DNA from 4 places in the Sphingopyxis granuli genome. Region 1 is predicted to be linked to each of the others. Evidence: predicted binding sites of a transcription regulator. Region 1 holds the regulator's gene; each other region holds the start of a gene.
The links. Region 1 encodes LexA, which represses DNA repair genes until DNA is damaged. Its sites were predicted from a motif close to GTTCCNCNCTTGTTCT; they were not measured.
Positions count from the first base shown of each region.

Region 2: the regulator LexA is predicted to act here: its motif matches at 3,944-3,959, upstream of SGRAN_RS11520 (ATP-dependent helicase).
Region 3: the regulator LexA is predicted to act here: its motif matches at 4,406-4,421, upstream of SGRAN_RS12845 (DUF6771 family protein).
Region 4: the regulator LexA is predicted to act here: its motif matches at 3,717-3,732, upstream of SGRAN_RS18380 (ribonucleoside-diphosphate reductase subunit alpha).

Region 1 covers NZ_CP012199.1:2,112,077-2,117,839, reverse strand. Annotated here, with positions in the region: gene trpE (anthranilate synthase component I) at 1-185, shown strand, start outside; gene SGRAN_RS09800 (alpha/beta fold hydrolase) at 243-1,307, shown strand; gene SGRAN_RS09795 (anthranilate synthase component II) at 1,370-1,960, shown strand; gene trpD (anthranilate phosphoribosyltransferase) at 1,957-2,955, shown strand; gene trpC (indole-3-glycerol phosphate synthase TrpC) at 2,987-3,772, shown strand; gene lexA (transcriptional repressor LexA) at 3,872-4,546, shown strand; gene SGRAN_RS09775 (ComEC/Rec2 family competence protein) at 4,500-5,763, opposite strand, start outside.
Region 2 covers NZ_CP012199.1:2,485,305-2,491,067, reverse strand. Annotated here, with positions in the region: gene SGRAN_RS11525 (aspartyl/asparaginyl beta-hydroxylase domain-containing protein) at 1-860, opposite strand, end outside; gene SGRAN_RS11520 (ATP-dependent helicase) at 1,628-3,940, opposite strand; gene SGRAN_RS11515 (MFS transporter) at 4,096-5,364, shown strand; gene rsmD (16S rRNA (guanine(966)-N(2))-methyltransferase RsmD) at 5,372-5,763, opposite strand, start outside.
Region 3 covers NZ_CP012199.1:2,756,942-2,762,704, forward strand. Annotated here, with positions in the region: partial or broken gene SGRAN_RS23010 (ArdC family protein) at 58-792, opposite strand; gene SGRAN_RS12815 (DUF736 family protein) at 862-1,314, opposite strand; gene SGRAN_RS12820 (hypothetical protein) at 2,086-2,274, shown strand; gene SGRAN_RS12825 (hypothetical protein) at 2,293-2,643, opposite strand; gene SGRAN_RS12830 (SOS response-associated peptidase) at 2,648-3,313, opposite strand; gene SGRAN_RS12835 (SOS response-associated peptidase family protein) at 3,330-3,845, opposite strand; gene SGRAN_RS12840 (hypothetical protein) at 3,856-4,185, opposite strand; gene SGRAN_RS12845 (DUF6771 family protein) at 4,202-4,396, opposite strand; gene SGRAN_RS12850 (lytic transglycosylase domain-containing protein) at 4,508-5,083, opposite strand; gene SGRAN_RS12855 (S26 family signal peptidase) at 5,071-5,631, opposite strand; gene SGRAN_RS12860 (helix-turn-helix domain-containing protein) at 5,588-5,763, opposite strand, start outside.
Region 4 covers NZ_CP012199.1:4,006,982-4,012,744, forward strand. Annotated here, with positions in the region: gene SGRAN_RS18370 (acyl-CoA dehydrogenase) at 1-713, shown strand, start outside; gene SGRAN_RS18375 (EAL domain-containing protein) at 795-3,083, shown strand; gene SGRAN_RS18380 (ribonucleoside-diphosphate reductase subunit alpha) at 3,773-5,716, shown strand.

The DNA.
Region 1 (5,763 bases):
GTTGCATCGTGCTGCGCACCGCGATCGTCAAGGACGGCGTCATGCATGCGCAGGCGGGCGCGGGCATCGTCGCCGACAGCGACCCCGCCTACGAACAGCGCGAGTGCGAGGCCAAGGCGGGCGCGCTGTTCGCCGCGGCGCGCGAGGCGGTGCGGATCGCGGGAACGCCGGGTTACGGGCAATGATCGCCCCCTCTCGAAGAGGGCTTAAATCCGGCACGCAAACGCGCTAGCGTCGCCGCCATGCTGAAATATCTCGCTCCGCTCGCCCTGCTGATCGGCGGCATCGCCCCGACCCACGCCCAGACGGTTGAAGGTGCCGTCGAAGGCGATGCGATCCTTAAGGATTTCACCTTCGGCACGGGCGAAAAGCTGCCCGAGCTTCGGCTTCACTATACGACGCTCGGCAAGCCGCAGCGCGACGAACGGGGCCGTGTCACCAACGCCGTGATGATCCTCCACGGCACCGGCGGGACCGGGAAGCAGTTCTTTCAGCCCCAGTTCGCCGACGAGCTTTTCGGCCCCGGCCAGCCGCTCGATACGAGCAGATATTATATCATCCTGCCCGACAATATCGGCCATGGCGGCTCGTCGAAGCCCAGCGACGGCCTGCGGATGAAATTTCCCCGCTACGATTATGACGACATGGTCGCCGCGCAGCACCGCATGCTCACCGAAAAGCTCGGCGTGACGAAGCTAAAGCTGATCCTCGGCACCTCGATGGGCTGCATGCACGCCTTCGTCTGGGGCGAGACGCATCCGGGTTTCGCCGAAAGGCTGGCACCCTTCGCGTGCCTGCCTGTCGAGATTGCCGGCGTGAACCGGATGTGGCGCGCGCTGTCGATCGACGCGATCAAGGCCGATCCGTTGTGGAAGGACGGCAACTACACCGATCCGCCGCTCGCGGGTCTGCGCACCGTGGCCTCGCTCATGCTGATTGCGGGCTCCAATCCCTATGCCTTGCAGGCGCAATATCCGACGCGTGCCGCGGCGGAGGCTTACAAGGATCAGGCGTTCGCGCGCACCTTCGCTCGCGGCGATGCAAATGACACGATCTATCAGCTTGATTCGTCGCGCAATTACAATCCCTGGCCGAACCTCGAAAAGATCACCGTGCCTATGCTGTGGATCAACTCCGCCGACGATTTCATCAACCAGCCCGGCTACGGGATCACCGAAAAGGCGGCGGCCCGCATGCCCGGCGCGACATTCGTCCTGATCCCGGCCAGCCCCGAAACGAAGGGCCACAGCACGCATAGCTGGGCGAAATTCTGGAAGGGCGACCTCGTGAAACTGATGGCGGAGTGATCGACCGCCGGAAATCTTCTATCCCTTCCCCTCGCCTCTCAAAAGCGATACGGCCCGCCGCCATGATCCTGGTCATCGACAATTACGACAGCTTCACCTTCAACCTTGTTCATTATCTGATCGAACTGGGGGCAGAGGTGCGCGTCGAACGCAACGATGCGCTCACCGCAGCCGAGGCGCTGGCGAGCGGCGCCGAGGCGATCCTCATCTCCCCCGGCCCCTGTACCCCGAACGAAGCCGGGATCAGCCTCGATCTCGTCGCCGCCTGCGCCGATGCGGCGCGACCGCTGCTCGGCGTGTGCCTCGGTCATCAGGCGATCGGCCAGCATTTCGGCGGCACGGTGCAGCGCGGCCACCTGATGCACGGCAAGACCTCGCCGGTATGCCACGACGGCACCGGGCTGTTCGCCAGCCTGCCCTCGCCGCTCACCGCGACGCGCTATCACAGCCTCGAGGTGGTCGACATTCCCGCCGCGCTCGCGATCAATGCGACGAGCGACGACGGCGCGGTGATGGGCTTTCGCCATGTCGATCTGCCGATCCACGGCGTGCAGTTCCACCCCGAGAGCATCGCCACCGAGCACGGCCACGCGATGCTCGCCAATTTCATGCGGCTGGCGGGACTGCCGGTCGCCGAGCGGCAGGCGGCATGAGCCGCTTCGGCCCCTTTCCCGACCCCGCCCGCTTCCTCGAGCCCGACGAGGCGGCGCATGCCTTCGCGACGATGCTCGACGGCGGCGGCCGCGATGAGGACGTCGCGGATTTCCTCTCCGCGCTTTCGGATCGCGGCGAGACGATGATCGAGATCGCCGCCGCGGCGCAGGCGATGCGCGAGCGGCTGATCCCGATCCGGGCGCCCGCGGGCGCGATCGACGTCTGTGGCACCGGCGGCGACGGCCACCACACGCTCAATGTCTCGACCGCGGTGTCGATCGTCGTCGCGGCGTGCGAGGTTCCCGTCGCAAAGCACGGGAATCGCGCCGCTTCCTCGAAATCCGGCGCGGCCGACACGCTCGAGGCGCTCGGCCTCGACATGGAGCGCGCCGGGCGGATGGCGGAGGCGCAGCTTGCCGACCTCGGCATCTGCTTTCTCTTCGCCGCCAACCATCATCCGGCGATGAAGCGCATCCAGCCGATCCGCCAGGCGCTGGCGCGCCGCACCATCTTCAACCTGATGGGGCCGCTCGCCAATCCGGCGCGCGTGACGCGCCAGCTCATCGGCATCGCGCGCCCCGCCTATGTTCCGGTCTATGCCGAAGCGCTGCACCGTCTCGGCACCGACCATTCGCGCGTCATTTCGGGCGACGAGGGCCTCGACGAGCTGTCGCTCGCGGGCGGCAACGAGGTGGCGGTGGTGACGCCCGACGGCGTGCAGATGCAGCGTAGCACCGCGGCCGACGCCGGCCTGCCCTCGCATCCGATCGCCGCGATCCGCGGTGGCGACGCCAGCTATAATGCCAGGGCCTTGCGCGACCTGCTGCAGGGCGAGCACGGCCCCTATCGCGACGCGGTGCTCTACAACGCCGCCGAGGCGCTTGTCGTCGCGGGCGCGGTCGACCGTCTCGTCGACGGGGTCGAGGAAGCCGCCGAGGCGATCGACAAGGGTCTTGCCAACGCGCTGCTCGATTGCTGGATCGCTTACCGATGAACGACGCCCAGTGCCCGGAAAAGCATTCCATATGAACAAATTGACCGAAATCCTCGCCACCAAGGCCGAAGAGGTCGCCGAACGCCGCAAGAGCCGGTCGGTGACGCAGCTCGATGCGATCGACGCGGGCGCGGTGCGCGGTTTCGCGGCGGCGCTGGAAAAGAAGATCGCCGCGGGCGGCTTCGGCCTGATCGCCGAAATCAAGAAAGCTTCGCCTTCCAAGGGCCTGATCCGCGAGGATTTCAATCCGGCGGATCACGCGCGCGCCTATGAAGCCGGCGGCGCGGCGTGCCTGTCGGTGCTCACCGACGCACCGTGGTTCCAGGGGCATGAGGAATTTCTGATCGCCGCGCGCACCGCCTGCGCCCTGCCGGTGCTGCGCAAGGATTTCATGATCGACCCATGGCAGGTCGCCGAAGCGCGCTCGATCGGCGCCGACGCGATCCTGATCATCGTCGCCGCCCTCGACGACGGGCCGATGCGCGAGATCGAGGCGGCCGCCCTCGAACGCGGCATGGACGTGCTGGTCGAGGTACATGACGAGGCCGAACTCGACCGCGCGCTCACCCACCTCCGATCGCGCCTGATCGGCGTCAACAACCGTGATCTTCGTACCTTCGAGACCGACCTTGCCGTCACCGAACGGCTCGCGCAGCGCGTTCCGCCGGGCACGTTGCTCGTCGGCGAAAGCGGCATCGCCGCCCATGCCGACTGCCAGCGCCTCGCCTGGAGCGGCGTCCACGCCTTTCTGGTCGGCGAAAGCCTGATGCGGCAGGCGGACGTGACTGCGGCGACCCGAACGTTACTGGAGGGCTGAGGACGTCCTAGGCTCAGGCCGTTCTGTCATCGCTTGACAAGTTCCGCTCTGTTCCACTATCGTTCTCTATATGTCCATTGACAGCATGGAGACCGAGAGATGTTGACCGCGAAGCAGCACGAACTGCTCCACTTCATCCAGCAGCGCCTCGACGCGAGCGGAATTTCGCCCTCGTTCGAGGAGATGAAGGATGCGCTCGGACTCAAGTCGAAATCGGGCATCCACCGGCTGATCAGCGCGCTCGAGGAGCGAGGCTTCCTGCGCCGCCTGCCCAATCGCGCCCGCGCGCTGGAAGTGCTCAAGCTGCCCGAGGCGGCGAAGGCACCGGCGCGCGACACCGTCGTGCCGCTGCGCAAGCCGGCGCCGGCGTTGAAGCCGATCGCCGCCAACGACATCATCGAGGTTCCGCTGCACGGCCGCATCGCCGCCGGCGTGCCGATCGAGGCGTTCGAGGATCACAACCAGCTTTCGGTTCCCGCCGCGCTGCTCGGTGCGGGCGAGCATTATGCGCTCGAAGTGTCGGGCGATTCGATGGTCGAAGCGGGGATTCTCGACGGCGACTATGCGCTGATCCAGAAGGCGAACACCGCGCGCGAGGGCGACATCGTCGTCGCACTCGTCGACGGACAGGATGCGACGCTCAAATATTTCCGCCGCGAAGGGCCGATGATCCGGCTCGATCCCGCGAACAGCGCCTATGAACCGCAGCGCTACGAGGCCGAGCGCGTCATCGTGCAGGGCCGCCTGTCGGGATTGCTTCGTCGTTACCACTGACCTGTTGCGGTCGTCGCCATGGATGCGCGTCGCCGGCGCGCAGCGCGGTGGCGACATGCGGCCGCTCGCCCAGATAGAGCGCAAGACCGCCGCTCGCTTCCAGACTGTTGCGGTCGATCGTCAGCCAGCGCCCGATGCATTCGCGTGGCAGCCAGCGGTCGCTGATCACCACGTCGGCCGCGGCGCAGGCGGCGGCCATGGTGCGTCCATCGATGCGGTCGCGGCCGCGCGCGGCGAGGATGATGCGCCTTATCGCACCCTGCCCCTGCTGCCAGCGGCAGAAATCGTCGTTGCATTCGACATGGTCGAGATCGGCGAGCGCGGCGAACGGGGCGTCGATCCCTGCCGCCTCGGCCATAGAATCGCGGATATAATCCCCCGCCCGCGCGCGTAGCAGCGCATAGCCGCCGCCGGGAACCGCCGCGGCGATGTGGCGTCCGTCGCCGGAGATCAACAGGTCGGGGCGCGGCTGCGCGAGCAGGATGGCGGCCCCCGCCAGCAGCGGCACCACCCCGGCGAGCCGCCAGCGCGTCTGCCACAGCAGCAGCCACAGGCCGCCGAATAGCGCGAGTGCGAAGCCGCCCGGCGGAAAGCTGGGCAGCGTCGCGACGGCTCCCGGCGCCGAAGCGACCCGGTGGGCGAGCGCGATCAGCAGCCGCAGCGCCTGTTCGGCGACCCACCAGAAGGGCGCGCCGAGCCCGACGCCGTCGAACAGCAGCGCCAGCGCCTCCATCGGCATGATGACGAAGGTCGTCAGCGGGATCGCGACGATATTGGCGAGCGCGCCATAAAGCCCCGCCTTGTGGAAATGGAACAGTGCGATCGGCGCCAGCGCGACCTCGACGACCAGCCCCGTCAGCAGCAACCCCGCCGCGGCGCGCAGCAGACGAAGCGCCGTGCCTTCGTCGCGCTGCGCCAGGAACGCGCGCATCCAGCGGCTTTCGTGCAATGCGATGATCGCCGTCACCGCCGCGAAGCTGAGCTGGAAGCTGGGTCCGGCGAGTGCTTCGGGGCGCCACAGCAGCACGAGCAGCGCACCCGCCGCGACGAGGCGCAGCGTGATTGCCTCGCGCCCCATCAGGAAGGCGGCGAGCACGAGCAGCGCCGCGATCAGCGACCGCAGTGTAGGCACTTCCGCTCCGGCCAGCCAGGTATAGCCCGCCCCGGCCAGCGCCGCCGCGGCGGCCGCCAGCGGCAACACATGGCCCGCCAGCGCA
Region 2 (5,763 bases), 370 kb from region 1:
GCGCCGACCCGAATCGCGCAATCCTCCGGCACGATCAGCGGCAGGTGGCAGATCAGCCGTGTGTTGAGCAGCCCGTGATGCGGCTGGATGTGCGTGCCGGGGGTGAGACGGGAGAAGAGGGCGATCGGTGCGCGTTCCGGAATGACCGGTTGCGGCGCCGATTCGAGCGCCGCCAGCGTCCGCGGGCACAGCAGGTCCATGCCGTCGACGATCCGGCCGCTCTGCCACAGCCAGGCCGCGCCCCAGTCGGGTTTGTCGAGCAGCGGATTGTTCGGCGGCGGTCGGTCGGGATGCGCGGTCACATAGGGCGCGAAGCGGTCGCCGGCATCGGCGATGAGCGCTTCCAGCTCGCCGCGAATCGCCGCCGTCTCGGCCTCGATCGCGGGCACCCAGTCGAATTCCTCGCGATCGAAGAAGGCCCGCTGCGCCAGGCCGGGAAAATAGAACATCGCTGGTTGCTGGAGGTAGAGCGCTTGCTCTCCCGTCAGCAGGCGCAGTGCTTCGGCGACCCGAGGCGGCGCGCTGGCGGCCGAAATCCCCGCATCGCGCAACTCGGTCGCCAGATGCGCTGCCAGCATCTTCTCGCTTTCGGCGATGAATTCCTGGCCGCGGATCAGGCCGGCGTGCAGCGAGGACGGCACGTTGGGCATGATCGCCGCCGTGCTCAGCGCCAGCCGGTAGAAACTGCACGCGGCACGCGAGTCGTCGCGCCGCCGCTTGGCCTCCGCCATGGCGAGCAGCGCCAGGATATTGCCACGGTCGGCGCGGATCGCGCCTTCGAGCGCCGCTATCTCGCCAGCATCGTCGCCGCGCTGAAACGCCGCGCGCGCCTGTCCCATCCAGTCCCCACCCTGCGTCATGGCCCCGGCATAGCGCGGCGCGGCGTGTTTGCAACAAGGCTGGTGGAGCGATGGCGGTGGCCGCGCCTCGCGTCGGAGAATGCCGGTCGTTCGGCCGGCATCAGGGCTTTCCTACATTATCCGGCGGTGCCAGCCCGATTCTTCGGCTCTTTCCATTGCCCGTTCGCCCGCATGTCGTCGGCTGCCGGCGCTCTCCTCAGAGCGTGATGACATCGACTGGAATCGTCATTGCGAGCGGCGAAGCCGCGCGGCAATCCAGAGTGGCGGTAACCGCCCTGGATTGCTTCGCTTCGCTCGCAATGACGAAGTGTCGATCCAATATTATCATGCTCTATGGTCTGTGGGGATCTGGCGTTCGGCGCGCCGCCTCATCCGTTCGTCATGCTGAACTCGTTTCAGCATCCATGGCCGGACCTCTCCTTTTGTGCCGCCTTTCAGGTGAGGGCAGACCATGGACCCCCGGATCGGGTCCGGGGCAGGCTCTGAAACAAGTTGGCGTTTATACCCCTGAGACAGGGACGCTGGTGATCCCCGGCGAAAGCCGGGATCCATGCGAGGTAGCGCTGTGCCATCTGGACCCCGGCTTTCGCCGGGGAACGCTCACCTGTCGGAAGGGGGTAATTGCGAAACAAGTTCAGGGTGACGAAAGGGACAAACCGTGTCGAAATCCGAATCCCTAAAGGCCATAAAGCCGCAAAAAGACACATAATCGATGCGCGTATACAGGGCTTTTGTGGGTCTAAGCCTCCATCGCCCCGCCTGCGCTCTCAGGCGGCGCGGACGAAGCCGTCGAGGACCCGCTTGGTGCCCGCCTGCTCGAATTCGACCTCCAGCTTGTTGCCGTCGACGTCGATGATCTGGCCGTAACCGAATTTCTCGTGAAAGACGCGCATGCCGATCGCCAGGTCGGCGCGCGGCTTCGCGCCGACCGAGGCGGCGGGGGCGCCTTCGCTCGGCGCAGGGGCCCGGGTGATGGTCGAGGACGCGGCCAGCGCGCGCTGCCATGCAGGGCCGCGGGTCGCCGTGCGTGCCGGGCTCTGCGTCGCGACATGCGCGAACGGGTCGCCCTGCGCCGACCAGTTGGCGCGCCAAAGCGAAGCGCCGCCGCCGAAGCTGTTCTCGCTGTCGACGAACTCGGGCGGAATCTCCGCGATGAAGCGGCTCGGAATGCTGCTCATCCACTGGCCGTAGATGCGGCGGTTGGCGGCATGATAGATGCTCGCGCGCTGCCGGGCGCGGGTGATCGCGACATAGGCGAGGCGGCGCTCCTCCTCCAGGCTCGCGGTGCCGCCTTCGTCCATCGCGCGCTGCGACGGAAAGACGCCGTCTTCCCATCCGGCTAGGAAGACATGATCGAATTCGAGGCCTTTCGCGGCGTGGATCGTCATGATGGTGACGGTCTCCGTCTGATCGTCGTTGTCGCGATCCATGACGAGGCTGACATGCTCGAGGAAGGCTTCGAGCGAATCATATTCCTCCATCGCACGGACGAGTTCGGAGAGGTTTTCGAGGCGCCCCGCCGCTTCGGCGCTGCGGTCGGCCTGAAGCATCGCGGTATAGCCCGATTCGTCGAGGATCAGCTGGGTCAGTTCGGGGTGCGGCAGGTCGTTCGCCTTCGCCTGCCAGGTCCGCATCATCGCGACGAAGTTCGCGAGCTGGCGGCGCGCCTGCGGGGTCAGCTCGTCGGTCTCGGTGATCCGCGCCGCGGCATGGAACAGCGGCGTGCGCTCGATCCGGGCGAACTGGTGGATGCGCGACACCGCCTTGTCGCCGAGCCCGCGCTTCGGCACGTTGACGATCCGTTCGAAAGCCAGGTCGTCGGCGCTCGACTGGACGAGGCGCAGATAGGCGAGCGCATCGCGAATCTCCGCGCGTTCGTAGAAGCGGTAGCCGCCGACGATGCGGTAGGGGAGGCCGATGGCGATGAAGCGATCCTCGAACTCGCGGGTCTGGAACTGCGCGCGGACGAGGATGGCGGCGCGGTCGAGGCTGGTGCCGCGGCGCTGGAGGTCTTCGAGCTCCTCGCCGATCCGCCGCGCTTCCTCGGGCCCGTCCCAGACGCCGACCACCCGGACCTTGTCGCCCGCCTCGAGATCGGTCCACAGCGTCTTGCCGAGCCGCCCCGAATTCTGAGCGATCAGCGCCGAGGCGGCGGCAAGAATCTGCGGGGTCGAGCGGTAATTCTGTTCGAGACGGATCACGGTCGCGCCGGGGAAATCCTTTTCGAAACGCAGGATGTTCGCCACCTCGGCGCCGCGCCACGAATAGATCGACTGGTCGTCGTCGCCGACGCAGCAGATGTTCTTGCGCGCCTGGGCGAGCAGGCGGAGCCAGAGATACTGGCTGGCGTTGGTGTCCTGATATTCGTCGACGAGGATATATTTGAAGCGCTGCTGATATTGTTCGAGCACGTCGCGGTGCGTCTTCAATATCACCAGCATGTGGAGCAGCAGGTCGCCGAAATCGCAGGCGTTCAGCGTCTTGAGCCGCGCCTGATAAAGGGCATAGAAATGCTGCCCCTTGCCATCGGCATAGGCTTCGCGGTCCGCGGCGTCGAGGTCGGGCGGGGTCAGGCCGCGGTTCTTCCACCTGTCGATCAGCCCCGCGAGCTGGCGCGCCGGCCAGCGCTTCTCGTCGAGCCCCTCGGCCTGGATGAGCTGCTTGAGGACGCGAAGCTGGTCGTCGGTGTCGAGGATGGTGAAATTGCTCTGCAGCCCCACCAGTTCGGCATGGCGGCGCAGCATCTTCGCCGCGATGCTGTGAAAGGTGCCGAGCCACGGCATTCCCTCGACCGCGTCGCCGATCATCCGGCCGATGCGCTCGCGCATCTCGCGCGCCGCCTTGTTGGTGAAGGTGACGGCCAGGATTTCGGACGGCCACGCGCGCCGCGTCGCGATGATGTGCGCCAGCCGCGCCGTCAGCGCCGCCGTCTTGCCGGTGCCCGCCCCCGCGAGCATCAGCACCGGGCCTTCGGTGGTCAGCACCGCCTGCCGCTGCGGGCCGTTCAGCCCCTGCAGATAGGGCGGGTCCGACGGGTGCGGCGGGGGAAGATCGGGCGGGGAGGCGGGGCGGCTGTTCACGCGCGAACGATTAGGGAACGGCGCCGATGCTGTCCAGTGCAAGGCGGCGGGACGCGGCGGCGCTGCGCGGCGGACGGTCTTTGGTCTTGCGCCGGAGCGCATGATCCGTTCAAAGCGACCCGCCATCACGAAGGGAAGGGGCGCCGCCCGTGGATCTGACACCCTATCGCGCGCAGGCGCGCATCCTGACCGCCAGCCTCGTCGGGACCGCGGTCGAATTCTACGATTTCTACATCTACGGCACCGCCGCGGCGCTGGTGTTCGGGCCGCTGTTCTTTCCGTCCGAATCACCCTCGGCGCAATTGATGCTGAGCTTCATGAGCTTCGGGCTCGCCTTTCTGGCGCGGCCCGTCGGGGCGATCGTCTTCGGCCATTACGGCGACCGCATCGGCCGCAAGTCGACGCTCGTCGCCTCGCTGATGCTGATGGGCGCCTCGACGCTGCTGATCGCGTTCCTGCCGACCTATGCGATGGTCGGCTGGGTCGCGCCGCTGCTGCTGTGTATCCTGCGTTTCGGACAGGGATTCGGGCTCGGCGGCGAATGGGGCGGGGCGGCGCTGCTGGCGGTCGAGAATGCGCCGCCGGGCTGGCGCGCGCGCTTCGGCATGTTCCCGCAACTCGGCGCGCCGGTCGGCTTCATCGCCGCCAACGGCCTGTTCCTGCTGCTCGGCCTGTGGCTCAGCGATGCGGAGTTCGCGGCGTGGGGCTGGCGCATCCCCTTCCTCGTCTCGGCGGTGCTCGTCGGGCTCGGGCTCTGGGTGCGGCTCAGGATCGGGGAGACGCCCGCCTTCGCCGCTGCGCTGGAAAGGCAGGCGCCCGTCGCGGTGCCGCTGGGCGAACTGTTCCGCCGCCACCTCGTCCCGACGCTCGCGGGCACCTTCGCGGTCGTCGCCTGCTTCGCGATCTTCTATCTCGCGACCAGCTTCGCGCTGGCCCACGGGACGACGGCGCTCGGCTATCCGAAGGAGCAGTTCCTGCTGATCCAGCTCGGCGCGATCCTCTTCATGGCGGTGGGGATCGTCTATGCCGGCTACCGGAGCGACGCGGTCAGCGCGCAGCGGGTGCTGACCTGGGGGTGCGGCGCGACGATCCTCGTCGGCCTGCTGTTCGGGCCGTCGCTGGCGTCGCAGTCGTGGCTGCTCATCTTCCTCGGGCTCGCGGCGTCGCTGTTCGTCATGGGGCTGGTCTATGGCCCGCTCGGCAGCTGGCTGACCGCGCTGTTCCCCGTCGAGGTGCGCTACACCGGCGCGTCGGTTGCCTTCAACGTCGGCGGCATATTGGGCGGCGCGCTGGCGCCGATCATCGCGCAGGCGCTCGGCGACTGGGGCGGGACGCGGGTCGTCGGCCTCTATCTGGCGCTGGCCGGGGTCGTCAGCTGGATCGGGCTGCTGATGGTGCGCCGGCAGGGCGCCGCCGCCGGCTGAACGACGGTCAGGCGCGGCGCAGCAGGGTCAGCTTCGCCTTGCCGACGCGGCGTTCCGCTTCGATCGCGAAGCCGGCGACATCGACCGCTTCCCGGTCGGCGGTCTCGATCGAAACCCAGCTGTCGGGGCCGGCCCAGCCGAGGCGGGCCAGCTTGTCGAGCGCGACGCTGCCGGCGCCGGTGCCATAGGGCGCGTCGAACAGCAGCAGGTCGCAGGCGCGCGGCGCGGGACCGAGGGAAAGGACCGATCCGGCGCGTATCTCCGCGCGCGGCCCCGCACCCAGCGCCGCGAGGTTTTTCCGCAGCGCGTCGAGCGCGTCCCTGTCCTGCTCGCCGAACAGGCAGTGCGCGGCGCCGCGCGACAACGCCTCGATGCCGAGCGCGCCCGAGCCCGCGAACA
Region 3 (5,763 bases), 640 kb from region 1:
TTCCCAGCTATCCAGAAGACATATCTTCACTCCTTTATTCGCGCCGACACGGCGCACAACAAGTTCCTCGCGCGCATAATCCTTGTTGCCGAAGCTGGTCCCGAATTTGCGGGCGAGCCGCGACTTGTGGCCGGTCGCGTGGGTCAATTCGTGCAATGCCGTGCCGTAGTAATTGATCTGCTCGAAGAACGCCGGTTGCGGCGGCATCTGCACAAAATCATGGGTCGGGCTGTAAAACGCCTTGTTGCCGCCGATGCGATATTCGACGCCCGAGGCGGCGATAACCGCCTCGGCAACCGGCACGATCTGGCGCTCGGGGAGCGGCGCGGGGTCGGCGGCAAGGCCGGGGCGCAAGCCCTCGCATTGCGCGACATTGAACACGGTGAAGCGTTTGAGGAAGGGAATGGCCTTGGCCTCGTCGCCGGTCGCGCGGGCGCGCTCCTTCTCCCGTTCGGGGGTGAAGCGGTCGGCATAGACAACGGTCGTGCCGCGTTCGCCCTTCCTGACGTTGCCGCCCGCGTTCGCGGCTTGCCGGTAGGTCAGCCACGATTGCGAGGGATAGCCGTGCTCCATCACCGCGCCCCACAAAATGAGCACGTTGATGCCGCTATATGCGCGGTCGCTGATGGCGTTGCGGGGAAGGCCGGGGTTGACCATGCCGGTGCGGCCCCAAGGCTTCACCCAGGGCAAGCGCCCTTCCTCCATCTCGGCGATGATCCTCGCCGTCACCTCGGCGTAAATATCGCGCACGGCCTCGCCGCCGCGCGCATGGCGCGTCGTTTCCTTCGTCATCGGGAAGGCTCCTTCTCGAATGTAGGGGGATTATCGGGGGAGCGTTCGCGCGCTCCCCCGTGGGGTCAGTCAGGCGGCTTGCAGTTCCTCGCCAGCCGGTGCGGTGGCCGGTGCTTCGGCCGGGGTCTTGGCCTTGCGCTGGCGCTTCGGCGCGGCCGGTTCGGGCAAGGTCGCATCGCCGCTGCGGCTGCGGCGGCGGTCCTGATCGTCCTTGCGAAGAACGTCCCAGACGTTCGACAGTTCGCGCGAGCGATAGAGGCGAAGGCGAACGAAACCGCTCTGGCTGCTCCTGATGTAGCCACCGAAATAGGTTTCGCCGCTTTCGCGTCCCTTATGCTGCCAAAGATAGCCGATCGGCACGTCGCGACCGCGCGGGCTTTTGGTTATCAGGCGGAAGTCGGGCGCGTTCTCGCGCTCGATATTCGCGCGACCGAGCGCAATCTCGAAGTCGTAATGCGTTTCAGCAACGAAGCCGGTCACGGTTCCATTGTCGTTGCGGGTCAGGGTGCCAATGTTTTCCATGTCATTCACTCCATCTAGTCGGTTTCGGTTCAAGTAAGTCTGCCGCCCAGCGGCATCTATACTTATAGAGGACCATCAGAATACGCTCTATGACATTGATTTCTTGACACAAATCCATCGTGACTGGTGGGTCCGAGCAAGAAAAAGGGCCGCGACCAGCGGCCCCGGAAAACAAAGAAAGCGCATCGGCCGCCCAAGCGGCCGATCCCTTCTCGACAGGGACATGGAGCGTGGGGCCGGGCGCTTCCATCGCAACCGGAGCCGTCCTCGCAGAGTCCCAAGTGCCGCGCGGATTTCTTGGCGGAAAGAGGCACGGTCGAGGGGTTTGGCGCAGCTTGGCAAAATGGGGGCGGCGCTTCTCCCAGAGAAGCAAATGCCGCCGCCCCCATTTTGGCTAGCGGAGCTTCCCCTCGACGCAACTCCTTTCCGCCGAAAATCCGTGTGGCACGCCAGGGACTCTGAGAGACGGCGTAGGGTGTGATGGAAGCGACTGGCTCCAGATCCCCATCGCGCGCTACGCGCGCGATTCGATAGCTTTAGCTGTCCCCGTCAGGGGATTGTCGCCCGGATGGGGCGAGACGCGGCAAGCGGCTCGACGGAGCTTGGCGGGCGCAGCCCGCCTAGCGCAGCAAAGCCCCGGTGGCCCGGCTTGCCGGGACAGACGCCGCAACCTGCTGGGCGGGAAACCGCGCACCCTGCTTTTGGCCCGCGTCCCGTTTGAATATCGGCGCGGAATATCTCAATATGGACCGCAGACGGTGGAGGTGAAGCATGGCGATTTCGGACACGCTGTTCGACGCGATCGAAGGCATCAGGGACGAGCTTGCCAGCCACCCCGGCGCATATGGCGCGGTTCGCCCGCAAATCGAGGCGCTGCTTGCCGAGATGGAGCGTGTGCAGTTCCTGCTCGATGCGCCGCCGCCGACCGATCGCGGCGGCCCCGCTGCGCGCCCCGGCTGACGCCAGCCCGCGCGTCCGTCAATCCGAGACGCTATCCCGCTTCGGTTTCCGTCCCTTGCCGAGCGAGGCCATGAGTTGCCACGTCAAATGCAGCCCGACGCGCCGCGCGATGCCGGTCAAATTGGTCCGCGCGCGGGTATGCCGGACATATTCGCGCTCGCCGTCACGATCGCAGTAATCGAGCGGATCGCGCAGCCCGTTCCAATAATCATCGAACGGTTCGCGGTCCCCATCGCTCATCGCAAAGAGGACGGCGAGCGCAAGGCGCACGTCGAGTCCCGGCTCGAAGGCATCGGGTCCGGTGTCGTCGATGACATTGTAGAGCACCGCCAGCGCGAGCCAGCGGAGCCGCGTCGATCTGAGGCGCATGACATCAACCGAGCGGCAAGGCCGCCTGCGCCGGGCCGCCGCGCGCCGACCAAGGCTCGTCGGTGCGCTCGACGCCAAGCAAAGCAGCGGGATATTGCCGGACGAGCGCCATCGCCTCGGCCGCAGGCGCGCGAAGCCAGGCGTCATGCTCGTCGGGGTGCAGGATGACGGGCATCCGGTCGTGGATGTCGAACAGTTCCGCGGTCGCATCGACCATGACGCCGGTGTAGCAGTCGCCCCATTCGTCGGTTGGACGCCAGAGGCCGGCCCAGGCCGCCAGCGGCTGGTCGGCGACGCTGATCCATGTCTTGGTCATCGCCCCCGCCGGACCTTCGGCCTCGGCGAAGGCGGTGAAGGGAATGAGGCAGCGGTGCGCGGGCGCAACGAACCATTCGCGCCACATCCCGTAAGCGGACATCAGCTTGTCGTCGCGGGCGTTGTTGACCGGCGTGGGCTTGTTCGGTGCGCCGGTCCGCTTGTTGACCGAATGACGCGGGAAGCCCCAGTGCATCGCGTCCATGACGCGGGCGCCGGCATCCTCGCGCACGACGAAGCCGGTGCCGCCCTTCCAGACGTCGCCGGGTGCGGCGTTGGTCGCCTTCGGCCGCCGCGCGCGGAAGACCGAGGCCACCTCATCGACCGACGCTTTCATCGTCACCAGGTTGCACAAGGCGCGGGGCGCTCCTTCAGGCGGCGCCGGCCAGCAGTTCGTCGAATCCCTGCTGGATCGGCGGCATGATAAGGAAGCTATCCTTGGGGAAGGGCCGCAGCATGTCCAGCGGATCGCGTGCGCGCATCAGCCAGTCGAACCAATCGTCGGGGTGAACGACGGCGACATGGCGGTCCTTGTGGGGCGCGAGATCGGGATAGGCCGGGACGGTGAGCGCGGCGAAGCTGTCGGGCCAGTCGCGCCCGCCGGGGCGCCAGACGGCGGCGATGCAGAAGAATGGCTCGTCGCTGACGAGGCTCGCGGCATAGACGGTCTTGCCGCGCTTCACCAAGCCGAACTCGGTCGCGAGCAGCAGGCAGGGTCGGTCGATGATCGCGGTTTCGGACTTGAGCAAGGGTATCTGGAATATGTCGGGATCGCGCGAGGGCAGCCCCCAATGAAGCTCGACCTCGCGTTCCTTGTCTCCGTCCCAGACCATGACGCGGTGGCGCTTGCCGATGCCGACCAGCGCGTCGTCATTCTCGGCGTCCATGCGCTATCTCCTAGCAGCGGAAGCGGCGAACGGCGCGCTTCCATTCGTGATCGGGCGGATATTCGAGCTCGATGTCGTCGACCGATTGCTGCACCAGCTCGAACTTGACGGGGCGGACGCGGCGCCCGGTGCGCCATTTGCAGCGGATGCACCAGAAGCGCCCGAGCGCCTTGTCGAAGCGGACATCCCAGCCGCGCCGCTCGAAGCGCCACCAGAGGCCATGCGGGTTGAACGCGGTGCTATGGCCGCAGCGGCACACCGGCTTGACCGCATAATGCCAGGCCGCGGCCTCGAAGAGATTGGTCGCGATCCGCGACCCATCGGCCGCCCAACGGCCCATGACAGGGCGCGCCCCGTCACAGCGGCAAGGCCGGCTGGTCGGCCGCGGGCGCGCCTGTGCCGCCGCCCTCGATCGCGGCGAGGATGACGCGGGCCAGCTCGTGCGCGGCATCGGTGCGGACGTGCGGCGCGGGCGCGGTGATTCCGACGCGCGCCCAGCCGGGCGCGGTGAGGATGGTTTCGGCGATTCGACTCGGGTTGATCTGTTCCATTGCCAAATGAGAACATAGAGAGAACAGTATCGCAAGAGGCGTGCGCCGAGCCGAAGGCAAGGGCGCACGTTCGTAACCCGTCAACGTCAAGGAAATTCAGGCGTCGCCGCGTTATTGGCGAATGAAGAAAATTCGATGCGCGGCCTCGCGAGTGTTGCCCTCCGCGTCCCGATCCCGCCGCTCCGCGAACAGGGCGACGCGCCGCGCTCGTGTCGGCGCGGCGCGATTCGCGACAGTCGCCATATAGGCGCGCGTCTCGCCGGGTAGGTCCGACCGCCCCGCGAGCCAGGCCGAGTAGCGCGCCGGCCCCGCGTTGTAGGCTCCGAACAGGCCGGGATAACCGAAGCGGTCATACATGAGTCGCAGATAATAGGTTCCCGCCATGATGTTGTCGCGGGGATGATGCGGGTCATTCCCCAGCCCGAGCCGCGCGCGCATGTCCGCCCATGTTCCCGGCATGAGCTGCATGAGGCCCATTGCCCCCGCGCGGCTGGTTATCGGGCGGCCGCCCTGCGTCGTCCGTCCGCCGCTTTCGGCGCGCATCACGCGCTCGATCCATTCGACCGGGACGCCGGTGCGCGCCGATGCCTCGGCGATATAGGGGCGCCAGCGATCGACCGATTGCGCTTCAGCGGGCGAAGCCGCAAGCAGCGCGAGCGCGGCGAGCGCGATCCTCACCGCCGCCATATCAGTCGTGCCTTGCCGACAATATCGCCGGCCTCGCTCACGCCGAAATAGCGCCCGTCGAACGACGCGGGGCTGTCGGCCATCAACAGGAAAACTTGCCCGTCGCGGAGCAAGGCGCATCCCGACCACCACGGCATAGGCCGCCCTGCGCCGTCGCGATCGAGACGCACGGCGACGGCCCGACCGTTGACGGTAACGCGCGCGCCGTCGGCGCAGACCTCATCGCCCGCCGCGGCGGCAACGCGCTTCACTAGCGGAACATTCGCGGGAAGATAATGGCGACGCGCCGCGAACAACCGGAACTCGATCGGCACACGCGCAATCACCATGTCGCCGCGCGCGAGTGGCGCGCCGCCGCCGACCGCGTAGAGGCCGACCGGCGCGCTGGCGGTGACGTTCCATAGGAAGCGCGGACGGGGCGGCGTGACCAGCGTCCCCGCAAGCACGATCGCGAGACCGGCGCAGCCGATCGCCCATCGGCCGATCCGTTTTGCGCGCGCCGGGTCAGTCACGGCCCGGCACCTTGGCCTGTTCGAGCGACCAGGCATCGAGATCGTCGATATGGTATCGGATGCGCTGGCAGGGACGTCGGAAGCGCGGCCCGGTGCCGTTGGTGCGATGCACCTGCAAGGTCCGCAGCGAGACGCCGAGATAGTGGGCGGCTTGCTTGGGGCTTAGGA
Region 4 (5,763 bases), 1.9 Mb from region 1:
ATCATCCCGACGTCAAGCGCATGCTGTGGCGGATGCGCGCACAGACCGAGGCGGCGCGCGCGCTCATCTATTATGCGTCGGCGCAGACCGATTTCGGCAAGCTGGGCGACGCCGCCGCGGCGTTGCGCGCCGACGTCCTGATCCCGCTGGCGAAGGCGCATGCGACCGACATCGGCTGCGAGGTCGCGAGCCTCGGCGTGCAGGTCCACGGCGGCATGGGTTTCATCGAGGAGACCGGCGCCGCACAGCATTACCGCGACGCGCGCATCGCACCGATCTATGAAGGCACCAACGGCATCCAGGCCGCCGACCTCGTCGGACGCAAGCTCGGCCTTGCCGGTGGCGAGGGCGTGCGCTCGCTGATCGCCGACATCGCACACGGCGGCGTCGATTTCCCCGAACTGACGCAGCTTGCCGAAGCGTGCGGCGCGGTCACCGACTGGCTCGAACAGGCGAGCATGCCCGACCGGCTTGCGGGCAGCTATCCCTATCTGACCATGCTCGCGACAGCGACCTGCGGCTGGCTGATGGCGATCGAGCATCGGGCGGCGAAAGCGGCGCTCGAAGCGGACGACGGCGATGCCGCCTTTCTGGGATCCAAGATCGCCTCGACGCGTTTCTATCTTCAGCAGATCGTGCCCGCCGCGACCGGTCTGGCCGCCGCCGCGCTCGCAGGCGACGCCGCGCTTCCCACGCTACCGCGGATCGGCTGATTTTCGCCGGGGTCGGGCACATGATTAACGCGATGATAACCATCGCGTCCTAAGCACGGCGGGCAATCGCTGGAGACGTGCGTGCCCAATCCGGTCAGAAGTCTGATCATCAGTTGGCGGTCCATCGGCCTGTCGCTGCTGTTGAGCGTGCTCGTCGGCCTGTCGGCGGCCGCGGTGCCGCTCGACCGGCTGGTCGAAGCGGCCATCGGCCGGTTCGCCTGGCGGCCGGTGTCGGGCGATATCGTGGTCGTCGCGATCGACGAGCGAACGCTCGACAATTCCCCCAAATCCAGCTTTTCACTGACGCAGCATGCGCAGGTCGTCGACGCGGTCAATGCCGCCGGCGCGCGTCGGCTGTTCATCGACTTTCTCTACAATCGGCGCGAAGCAGACAGCGACTTTCCTCGACTCGTCGCGGCCGTAAAGCGCATGGGCGATCGCGTCGTGCTGGGAATGGCCCCCGGTTCGGCAACACCCGATGATCCGCAGCGCTCGTTTCTGCCCAGTCCCGCTTTCGGTCCCGCGGCGCAGCATGCCAGCATTCGGCTGGATTACGATTTCTGGCAAATCTGGCGCATTGCAACCGCCGTCTCCGTCGAGGGAAAGGCGGTTCCCAGTTTTTCCGCGCTGCTCGCACAAAGGTCGTTCCCGATCGAGGATTTTGCGATCGACTATTCTTATCGGACCGACTCCATTCACACCTACTCGGCTATCGACCTGCTGTCGGGCAAGGTCGGACGGCGCGAGCTGGCGGGCAAAGATGTCATCTTTGCCCCCGCAGCCTCCTCTTATCAGGATTCGCACTTCTTGCCGGGACATAACCTCGTCCCGGGAGCCTTTATCCATTTGATTGGCGCCGAGACGTTGAAGCGAGGCGATCCGGCCGACATAGGCTGGATGCCCGCGTTCGCGCTTGCCTTACTCACGACACTGGGCGCCGTAGCCGTTCGCCGCGGCCGATGGTTCAATGCGATAGCGCTGGGCACGATCCTCGTGCTGATCATCGTCAAGGTCTGGCTGACGACGATGCTCGTCACCGGTTCGATCGGCGCCGCGCTGGTTCTGATCGGAGTGCTTGGCGCCAATGTCTCGCGCCGCCGCCGCCGCGAATCGGCGCTCCATGAAAATCCCGTATCGGGGCTGCCCAATTTCGAGGCGCTGCGATCGCAGGCGCCGTTCGGAAGTCACACCGTGATTGCGGCAAAACTGGTCAATTTCGGCGATCTCGTCGCCTTCCTGCCCGGTGAAGGCAGCCAGCAGCTCGTCGAGCAGGTCGCGCGCCGCCTGCAGCTCGCGTCGCAGTCGACGGCGCTGCACCACGACCCCGACGGCAACTTCGCCTGGCTCGTCCCATTTTATCAGCATAGCCAGATCGAGGCGCAGCTCGCGGGTCTCGCCGCGCTGTTCAACGCCCCGCTGACGATCGGCGGCGCGCGCATCGACGTCGCGATCGCCTTCGGCGTCAACGACGAGTTCGAGGGATCGAACGCGCAGCGGCTGGCCGCGGCGCTGGTCGCCGCCGATCACGCGGTTCGCACCCGCACGCTGTGGACCAAACATATGCCGCGCCAGCAGGAGGACGCCGGCTGGCAATTGAGTTTCCATTCGCAGCTCGAGGACGCGCTGACCGGCGGCGACATATGGGTCGCCTTTCAGCCGCAATATGGCATCGCGACCGGCCAGCTGGTCGGCGTGGAGGCGCTGGTGCGCTGGACGCATCCGACCCGCGGCCCCATCCCGCCCGACGAGTTCATCGTCCAGGCCGAGAAGAGCCAGGACATCTATCGCCTGACGCTGTTCGTCATGGACCAGGCGATCCGGTCGGCGGCCCAGCTGCATGCCCGCGGTCTCCACGCCAACATGTCGGTGAACCTGTCGGCGGCGTTGCTCGACCATGACGACCTCGTCGGCACGATCCGCGTGATGCTCACGGCGCATCATCTGCCGCCCGAATTGCTGACGATCGAGATCACCGAAACCGCGCAGATCGAGAACAGCCGGCAGGCGCGCCAGACGCTGGCGCAGCTTCGTCGTGCCGGCATCCGCCTGTCGATCGACGATTATGGCACCGGCCAGTCCAACCTCGAATATCTGACCGAGATCGAAGCCGACGAGATCAAGATCGACAAGCGATTCGTGATGACGATGCGCGATTCGCAGCGCAACTTCGAAATCGTCAAATCGACCATCGATCTGGCGCATCGTCTGGGCGCCGTCGCGGTCGCCGAAGGGATTGAGGACGCCCCGACGATGGCGTTGCTCCATCAACTCGGCTGCGACGTCGGACAGGGCTATCATCTTGGAAAACCGCAGTTGTTTTCCGATCTGGTCGCGTCGATCTTCCCCACTTCCCACAGCCGCATCGCATAGCTGCCAATCTGGCGGCAATCCCATTGGTTAAGACTCGATTTACCTTAAAAATTAAGGTATACGCGCGGTTAACTGTTCTTTTCGTGGGGCAGTGCCGACAGGAGATTGATCATGGGTTGGTTTTGGGGTTGGCTTGGCGGCTCCGGCAGCGTCATTGGCGGCGCGCACGCCTAAGCCTTGAAAAAATTGCAGGAAGGGCCTCGGCATCGCCGGGGCCTTTTCTTTTTGGGCGAATGGCGATTCGGGATGGAGCCATTTCCATCCGCGCCCGGGCCCCGCTGCCCCCATCCCGCTCCCTGCCGTGACACGGCCGTTGACGGCCACGCATCTGAAAGCGTCGAACCCGCGGAATAGCGTGACCGGCGCGCATCGCGGAGCGGGCGCGAGCGATGAACCGAATCAAATCAGCGACGAATCGAGTCGGTAATCGGGCATTTACTCTCTTGCATCCCTGCGCCGAAGTGGCACTATAGGTGGTGGGTGATCCGTCGGGGGGCCCCAAGAAATTGTATCTGGCTGCAAATGGCGGATTTCCGTCGCTCTTCGTGCAGAGGGGCGGGAAAAGGGCGTGGTGCGCCAAATATGTCCCACCCGACGCGCCGAAAGATGCTAGGCTGGGGCTTCGCCCCGAGTCGAACAAGACAAGAACGAAGGCGCCGTCGCGCGCCATGCAAACGGGGTGAAGCAGGATGGATTTTCGCGAGACCGAACGGGTGGAGATGAACGACGTGGCGACGGTGGAACTGACGAGAAACGATGCGCCCGGTGCGGCCGAATCGAAGACTGATTCGCCGGTCGTCGGGCAGGGCGATTCAGGCGAACCGAAAGTGCACGCGCGCCGATTCGAGGTCACGACCGATTCCAGCCGCGACGCGCTGCTCACCGATTTCGGCAAGGAGACGCTGCAGGACCGCTATCTGCTGCCCGGCGAATCCTATCAGGACCTGTTCGCGCGAGTCGCATGCGCCTATGCCGACGATGCCGACCACGCCCAGCGCCTCTACGACTATATCTCGCGCCTCTGGTTCATGCCTGCGACCCCGGTGCTCTCGAACGGCGGCACCGGCCGCGGCCTGCCCATCTCCTGCTATCTGAACTCGGTCGACGACAGCCTCGAGGGTATCGTCGGCACCTGGAACGAGAATGTCTGGCTGGCCAGCCGCGGCGGCGGCATCGGCACCTATTGGGGCAATGTCCGCGGCATCGGCGAACCCGTCGGCCTCAACGGCAAGACCAGCGGCATCATCCCCTTCGTGCGCGTGATGGACTCGCTGACCCTCGCGATCAGCCAGGGCAGCCTGCGCCGCGGTTCGGCCGCCTGCTACCTCGACATCTCGCATCCCGAGATCGAGGAGTTCCTCGAGGTGCGCAAGCCGTCGGGCGACTTCAACCGCAAGGCGCTCAACCTCCACCACGGCGTCCTCCTGACCGACGAGTTCATGGAAGCGGTGCGCGACGGCGTCGAGTTCAATCTGCGCAGCCCCAAGGACCAGAGCGTCCGCGGCACCGTCGACGCGCGCGGGCTGTTCCAGAAGCTGGTCGAGACGCGGCTCGCGACCGGCGAGCCCTACATCATCTTCATCGACCAGGTGAACCGCATGATGCCCAAGCATCACCGCGACCTGGGGCTGAAGGTCTCGACCTCGAACCTCTGCTCGGAAATCACGCTGCCGACGGGCCGCGACCATCTGGGCAACGACCGCACCGCGGTCTGCTGCCTCTCGTCGCTCAACCTCGAAACCTGGGACGAGTGGAGCGGCGACAAGCCGTTCATCGAGGACGTGATGCGTTTCCTCGACAATGTCCTCAGCGACTATATCGACCGCGCGCCCGACGAAATGGCGCGCGCCAAATACAGCGCGAGCCGCGAACGCTCGGTCGGCCTCGGCGTCATGGGCTTCCACAGCTTCCTCCAAGCGCGCGGCCTGCCCTTCGAGGGCGCGATGGCGAAATCGTGGAATCTGCGCATCTTCAAGCATATCCGCGCGCAGGTCGACCAGGCGTCGATGCTGCTCGCCAAGGAGCGCGGCCCCTGCCCCGACGCCGCGGACCAGGGCGTGATGGAGCGTTTCAGCTGCAAGATGGCGATCGCGCCGACCGCGTCGATCAGCATCATCTGCGGCGGCACCAGCGCGTGCATCGAGCCGATCCCGGCGAACATCTACACCCACAAGACGCTGTCAGGCAGCTTCGTGGTCAAGAACCCGCACCTCGAATCGCTGCTCGTCGACAAGGCGAAGAACAGCGACGCGGTGTGGAATTCAATCCTCGAAAAGGGCGGCAGCGTCCAGCACCTCGACTTCCTGACGCAGGACGAGAAGGACGCGTTCAAAACGAGCTTCGAGATCGACCAGCGCTGGCTGCTCGAACTCGCCGCCGACCGCACGCCCTATATCGACCAGGCGGCGTCGCTGAACCTGTTCATCCCGGCGGACGTCGAGAAGTGGGACCTGCTGATGCTCCACTATCGCGCGTGGGAACTCGGTATCAAGTCGCTCTATTATCTGCGGTCCAAGTCGGTGCAGCGCGCGGGCTTCGCGGGCGGTGTCGAGGCCGATAACACGGCCGAAGCGCCCAAATACGAACTCACGGCCGAAAGCACCGATTACGACGAATGCCTGGCGTGCCAGTGATGCGCGCACGCGCATCCCTGTCCCGCGGCAAGCGCCGCCACGCATCC